Regions from separate parts of the Luteimonas sp. A482 genome, predicted to be linked through region 1. Evidence: riboswitches for the same ligand, from Rfam matches in the RefSeq annotation. Region 1 holds a riboswitch; each other region holds the start of a gene.
What was found. Region 1 has a riboswitch for cobalamin ahead of ACW5DW_RS12080 (ribonucleoside-diphosphate reductase subunit alpha). Riboswitches for the same ligand answer to the same signal wherever they lie in the genome.
Positions count from the first base shown of each region.

Region 2: it holds a riboswitch for cobalamin, as region 1 does, so the genes downstream of both, ACW5DW_RS10935 (TonB-dependent receptor domain-containing protein) here and ACW5DW_RS12080 (ribonucleoside-diphosphate reductase subunit alpha) in region 1, are expected to answer to the same signal.
Region 3: it holds a riboswitch for cobalamin, as region 1 does, so the genes downstream of both, metE (5-methyltetrahydropteroyltriglutamate--homocysteine S-methyltransferase) here and ACW5DW_RS12080 (ribonucleoside-diphosphate reductase subunit alpha) in region 1, are expected to answer to the same signal.

Region 1 covers NZ_JBSVRO010000003.1:306,990-309,244, reverse strand. Annotated here, with positions in the region: gene ACW5DW_RS12080 (ribonucleoside-diphosphate reductase subunit alpha) at 1-1,140, opposite strand, end outside; cobalamin riboswitch at 1,309-1,535, opposite strand; gene ACW5DW_RS12075 (TonB-dependent receptor) at 1,911-2,255, shown strand, end outside.
Region 2 covers NZ_JBSVRO010000003.1:29,738-31,992, forward strand. Annotated here, with positions in the region: gene ACW5DW_RS10925 (GAF domain-containing protein) at 1-452, shown strand, start outside; gene ACW5DW_RS10930 (TfoX/Sxy family protein) at 449-829, shown strand; cobalamin riboswitch at 879-1,111, shown strand; gene ACW5DW_RS10935 (TonB-dependent receptor domain-containing protein) at 1,225-2,255, shown strand, end outside.
Region 3 covers NZ_JBSVRO010000005.1:79,226-81,480, reverse strand. Annotated here, with positions in the region: gene metE (5-methyltetrahydropteroyltriglutamate--homocysteine S-methyltransferase) at 1-1,136, opposite strand, end outside; cobalamin riboswitch at 1,325-1,561, opposite strand; gene ACW5DW_RS13995 (nitric oxide reductase activation protein NorD) at 1,717-2,255, opposite strand, start outside.

The DNA of each region.
Region 1 (2,255 bases):
CTCGATATCGCGGTGCCAGATGTCGAGGTACACCGCGACCGCGCCCTTGCGCTGGCCCAGCTGGTCCACCGATACGGCGGTGTTGTTGAGCTGCTTGATCCACGGCACCACGCCGCCGGACGAATTGGGCACGCCGCGGATCGCCGATCCCGACGAGCGCACGAAGCCCATGTAGGCGCCGACGCCACCACCGCCCTTGGACACGCGCGCGATGTCGGTATTGGAATCGAAGATGCCCTGCAGCGAATCGTCCACCGTGTCGATGAAGCAGCTCGACAGCTGCCCGCCCACCTTGCCCGCGTTCTGCAGCGTCGGCGTGGCCACGGTCATGTACAGGTTCGACAGCGCCCAGTAGGCCTCGCCCACCAGCTGCATGCGCCGCCCGCGCGGCCGCTCGTCCTGCATCAGGTACAGCGCGATGGTCAGCCAGCGCTCCTGCGGCAGTTCGTACACGTTGCGCGCGTGATCGGTGGCCAGGTAGCGCGTGGCCAGCAGGTACAGGCCGTTGTAGGCCAGTAGCCTGTCGCGCCCGGGATCGATCATCTTGCCGGCCTCGATCAACTCTTCCTTGGAGTAGGCGCGCAGGATGTCGTTGGAATAGATGTTGCGGTCGGCCAGCGATTCCTGCAGGCCGACATAGGAGCCGTACTTCTGTTCGACGTCGTAGAAGCGGTTGCGGCCGGCGCGCTTGTACAGGCGATGCAGGTACAGGCGTGCGGCGAACATCTCCCATTCCGGTGCGGCCACGTCGACGCGTGCCTCGGCCTCGCGGATCAGGTGGTCGACCAGATCGTCGGCGTTCACCGCGTCCTTGCGCTCGACGAAGCCCAGCACGCTGCGCTTGTAGTCGGCGATGTCCAGCTGCGGGAACTCGGCGTGGACGCGGTCGATGGCGCGCTCCAGGCGGGCGCGGTCGAAGGGGATGCGGCGGTTGCCGGCTTCCTTGGTGATCCAGGTGGATGCCGCGACGGCGACGGCCGCGGTGTCGGCGCGGCCCGGATCGGCGCCGGGCGCGGGCACGATGTCGTCGCGCGCGTCCGCAATGTCGTGGTCACGGCCCGGCGAGGGCGCGTCGGAGCCGGTGGCGCCGGCGCGCGTTGCGACCGCGATGTCGCCGCGGGTGTCGTGGTGTTGGCTCATGCGTCCTCCATGCGTGGCGCACGGCCGGCCTGTCCCTCGCAGGCGAGCGTGGCGTTGGAGGCAGGGTGGACAGGCGGCGTCGCAGAATCCGGGACTGCGCATGGCGCGGCCCGAACTGCTCCACCAGCCATCTCCCCCCGGAGATTCCGCGGCCGGCACCGCGCGGCGTGCATGCGCGCGGCTGTCGGCAGGTCTTCGGACTCACGGGCCCGGACGCCGTGGCGTCCACCTCCCCCGCCGCTTCCCGGAGCGCAGGCTCCAGTGCTGGTGGCGGGTTCGTTCCCGATTACCGCTGCGGGGCAGTGCCGGACTGGCCGAGCCTTGCGGGCTGGCGTCACCGGCTTCCCTTTTCATCCCCGCACCAGGTGCGGAGAACCGACAGGGCACAAGATAGTGTGGTCGGGTTTTGCGGTCAACCGAAAATGTTGTGGTCTGTGGAACCGACGACCGCCGCGCGCGAACGTCCACGCCTGCCCCGACACGGCCACCCGTGCGCCCTCCACCGAATGCGTGAGATGCGCAGTCGGCCTCCACGTCGGCCAGCCGCGCCCTTCGCGCACCGAATCCGAAACGTCGCGAAGCCTGGCGACTCCCGACAGATGCGCGTCTGTGTGCGCGCCGTGCCTGCATTCACCCCGCTTGGCCTGAATGCGACGGCATCCGGCCCCCGCGACGCAACTGGTTCCCATTGCCGCGCGCATATTCGAAGTGTCGGCGCCTCCCCTGCGACCTGCAGGGCCGGGCTGGCCGGAACACATGGGGAGACAGACATGCAGAACCGTTTCGGATACGACGTTGTCGCGCACGGCTGCCGGCGCCTGCGCCTGGCCGTCGCCATCGCGCTGGCGAGCAGCGCCGGCCTGGCCGCTGCCGCACCGCAGGACACGCAGCAGCAGGACACCGCGGCTGCAGAGGGCGCCATCGAACTCGACCGCGTGATCGTCACCGCCGCCAAGCGCGAGCAGTCGGTGCGCGAAGTGCCGGCGTCGGTGTCGGCGGTCACCCAGCAGCAGCTGCAGGACCTGGGCGCGCAGTCGCTGGCCGACTACGTGCAGAAGACGCCGGGCGTGGTCTTCAACAGCTACCAGCCGGGCGTCTCGCACGTGGTGGTGCGC
Region 2 (2,255 bases), 280 kb from region 1:
AGCCGCAGCAGTACGCCCAGCTCGCACAACAGGCACGCGCGCTGCTGCATGGCGAACACGACCGCATCGCCAACGCCGCCAACCTGTCCGCGCTGGTCTACCACGCGCTGCCCGGGCTGAACTGGGTCGGCTTCTATTTCCATGACGGCACCGAGCTGGTGGTCGGCCCGTTCCAGGGCTTGCCCGCCTGCGTGCGCATCCCGCTCGACAAGGGCGTGTGCGGCGCGGCCGCAAGCAGCCGCCAGACCCAGCGGATCGACGACGTGCACGCCTTCCCCGGCCACATCGCCTGCGACTCCGCGTCGCGATCGGAGCTGGTGGTGCCGCTGCTGCACGGAGACACGCTGGTTGGCGTGTTCGACATCGACAGTCCGGAGCCGGCCCGTTTCGACGTTGAAGATCAGGAAGGGCTGGAAGCCATCGCCCGCATCTGGGTCGAGTCCCTGTCATGAATGCACCGCTGAAGATGCGCAACATCGGTCCGAAATCCGCCGCCTGGCTGCGCCAGGTGGGCCTGCGCACCGAGCAGGACCTGGTTGGCGCCGGCCCGGTGGACGCCTTCATGCGCGTGCGCCGCGCCGGCTTCAAGCCCAGCCTCAACCTGCTCTATGCACTCGAAGGCGCGCTGCGCGATTGCCACTGGCAGGAAGTGCCGGAGCAACGCCGCGTGGAGCTGGTGGCCGCAGTCGAGGCCGCGACGGCCGAGCTGCCGCTGCCGCGCGGGCGTCCCGCCGCCGCGCCGGTCACCACCACCCACCATCAGGAAGAAACCCCGTCCGCCTCGTTCGGCTTCCTCGATGAGCCCGACCGCGGCGGCGACCGCGACTGAGCCACCTGCGCGCGTCGCAGCACGCGCCGCCGCACGCACCCTTCCCGTACAATGCCGCCAGCTCCAGGGTGGCCCGCGGATCTTCGTCCAAGGGCTGAAACGGGAAGCCGGTGACGCCGGCGTCGCAACGCGCGACGCGGTCATCCCGGCACTGCCCCCGCAACGGTAAGCGAGTACGGCCGCCGCATCCGCCACTGTGCACACGCATGGGAAGGCGCGGCGACCGGGGCACACCTGCCCCAACCCGCGAGTCCGGAGACCGGCCCTGGAGTCCACTGGTTGCGATGCGGAGGGCGTCGCGGCGTGCCGTGCGCCGTCGTGTGCCCGTCCGCCATCTCTCCGCGCGCAACTCCATGCCATGCAAGGCGCGCGGGGCGCGCGATGGAGCCGATGCGATGTTGAACCGTTGTTCCCTTTCCCTGATCTCCGCGGCGGTGGCCGCGGCCCTGCCCATCGTGGCACTGGCCCAGTCGGCCACCGACCTCGACGAGGTGGTGGTCACCGGCACACGCACCGAGGTGGCCCTGGCCGAAAGCCTGGTGCCCGCCCAGGTGATCGACCGCGCGCAGATCGAGCGCAGCCAGGCGCGCGACCTGATCGGCCTGTTGCGCGGGCGCGCCGGCATCGACGTCGGCAACACCGGCGGCCGCGGCAAGCTCAGCAGCCTGTACCTGCGCGGCGCCGAGTCCGACCACGTGCTGGTGCTGGTCGACGGCATCAAGATGAACTCGGCCACCGCCGGCATGCCCGCGATCCAGGACCTGCCGCTGGCGCAGATCGAGCGCATCGAGATCATCCGCGGCCCGCGCTCGAGCCTGTACGGCTCCGAGGCGATCGGCGGCGTGATCCAGATCTTCACCCGGCGCGCGCAAACGCAGGGTCTGGCGCCAAGCCTCGCCCTCGGAATGGGCAGCCACGGCAGCCGCGAGCTGGGGGGCGGCTTCGACCTGCGCGGCGCGCGCGGCTGGCTCGGCGTGCACGGCGCCTACGATTCCACCGACGGCTTCAACGCCTGCCGCGGCTCGGGCGCGCTGTTCCAGGGTTGCTTCGCCGACGAGCCCGACGACGACGGCTATCGCAACGTCTCGCTGGGCCTGCGCGGTGGAGTGCAGATGGGCGAGGCGTTCGAGCTGGAGGGCAGCTTCCTGCAGGCCGATGGCGACACCGAGTTCGACGGCTCCTGGACCAACCGCTCCGAGGTGCGCCAGCAGGTCAGTGCGCTGCAGCTGCGGCATGCGCCGCAGGGCGGACGACTGGAACTCACTGCGGCCCTGGGGCGCAGCCAGGATCGCTCCGACGATTACCAGGGCGAGGAACTCCGCAGCGCCTTCGTCACCCGCCGCGACAGCGCTTCGCTCCAAGGCGACCTGGAGCTGCGTCCCGGCCATCTGCTGACCGCAGGCATCGACCATCTGGACGACCAGGT
Region 3 (2,255 bases), on a different contig from region 1:
GCCAGCGCCAGCGACGAGTCGGCCGACACCAGCCCGTTCAGCGCATCGGCCAGCACGCGCAGCTCCTCGAGCTTCTGCCGCGCGAATGCAAGCCACCTGTGGAGGTCGGCAGGCAGCGAACGTTCCAGCGTCACGTCGAGCGGGCTGTGCAGCAGCGAGCAGGACGGGGCGACCTGCAGTCGTTCGCCGCCGCGCCGGTCGTGGGCGCGCCGCGCCAGCGCCAGTGCCTGGTCCAGGTCCGTGCGCCAGACGTTGCGCCCGTCCACGAGGCCCAGCGACAGCACGCGGTCGGCTGGCCAGGCGTCCAGTACCGCGTCAAGCTGCTCCGGTGCGCGGACCAGGTCGACGTGCAGGCCCTCGACGGGCAGCGAGCACGCCGTCACCAGGTTGTCGCCCAGCGCGCCGAAGCACGTCGCCAGCAGCAGCCGCGGCCGCGACACCCGTGCCAGCGTGGCATAAGTGTGGCGATAGGCGGCCTGCTCCGATGCGTCCTGGTCGAGCGCCAGGCAGGGCTCGTCGATCTGCACCCATTCGGCGCCGGCCTCGCGCAGCTTTCCGAGCAGGTCGGCATATGCGACAACCAGGTCGGGCAGCAGCTCCAGCCGGTCGCCGCCATCGACAGATTTGGACAGCAGCAGGAAGCTCACCGGGCCGAGCAGGACAGGGCGCGCCTTCGCTCCGGCCGCCTTCGCTTCCAGGAACTCTGCAATGGGCTTGTCGCCACGCAGGCGGAAGGTCTGCCCGGCCTCGAGTTCGGGCACCAGGTAGTGGTAGTTGGTGTCGAACCACTTGGTCATTTCCAGCGCCGGCAGGTCCAAGTCTTCCGTCTGCAGGCCCCGCGCCATCGCGAAGTAGGCCTGGAGCGGGTCGGCGTCGGCCAGCGCGCGGTAGCGGGCGGGAATCGCGTCGAACAGGAACGCGGTGTCCAGCACGTGGTCGTAGAGCGAAAAATCGTTGCAGGGCACGGTGTCCGCGCCTGCGGCATGCTGCAGCTGCCAGTGGCGAAGGCGCAGCGCCTGCGCCTGGTCCTGCAATTCCGCGGCGGACGTATCGCCCCGCCAGAATGCCTCGACCGCGCGCTTGAGCTCGCGCCTGGCGCCGATGCGGGGAAATCCCAGGTTTGTCACGGTGGTCATGGTGCTTGTCCTCGATTCGGAGTGAACGAAGAACGAAGGAACCGCGCAGGCTCCCCACGACACGGCAGGCGCCCACGCCAGCGACCTTCGCCCCCTCGGGCGAACCGGTACCGTCGGACATGCGCGGACTTCCATGCCAGGTCGGGCATGGGCTTCCCGCGCACCCTTCGGGCGCCAGGTCAGACAGGGATCGCTCCCTGGCCGAGGCAGGTCTTCGGGCTCGTGGACCCGGCCGGCCGAAGCCGTCCACCTACTGCCCGCCGCTTCCCGGTCCGCCAGGACCAGTGCTTGTGGCGAGGGTCGTTTCCACACACCGCTGCGGGGCAGCGCCGGAATGGGGCCCCGAAGGCCCGCACCGGACTTCCCAATTAAATATATCTCTCTATCGCAATAGAGAGATATATACCTTCGGCGGGCGCAACGTTACCCCGCTGCACGTGCCCGGTCAATCATCAGTGGGGCCGCCTGCCTGGAGCGACCGCCGCCGGAAGCTGCGGAACGGCAGCCGGGACCGGAGGCCGCCGGGGGCGTTGGCGCAGCAACCTGATCGGCCAGGCATGGAACGCGTGCGCGACTGCCGTCATCGCGCCAGCAGGCGCTTGGTCCAGTCCAGCAGCACCAGCGGCAGGCGCTCGGGCGTCGACAACAGGGCGTAGTGGCCCGGTCCGAATACCTTGGGCAGGTAGCCCGGGGCCTGCAGGTCCACCGTCAGGCAGAACGGGAAGACGCCCTGCAGCCGCGCTTCGGTGACCGACTGGCGCATGTCCTCGACGCCAAACAGGCCGTCGTAGCGGTCGGCGTCGTTGGGCTTGCCGTCCGACAGCATCAGCAGCAGGCGATGCTCGGCGGGTTGGCGCATCAGCAACGCCGTCGCATGGCGGATGGCGGCGCCGGCGCGGGTGTAGTTTTCCGGTTCAAGACCGGCGATGCGCAGCGCCACTTCCTGCCCGTACGGCTCGTCGAAGTCCTTGAGCATGCGCATGATCACGCCGTGCGGGCCTTCGCCTGAAAACGACATCACGCAGAACGGTTCGCCCAGGCCCTGCAGGGCCATGCACACCAGCAGCAGCGCCTCGCGTTCGACGTCGATGACGCGCCGGCGATCGCCGATGAAACCGT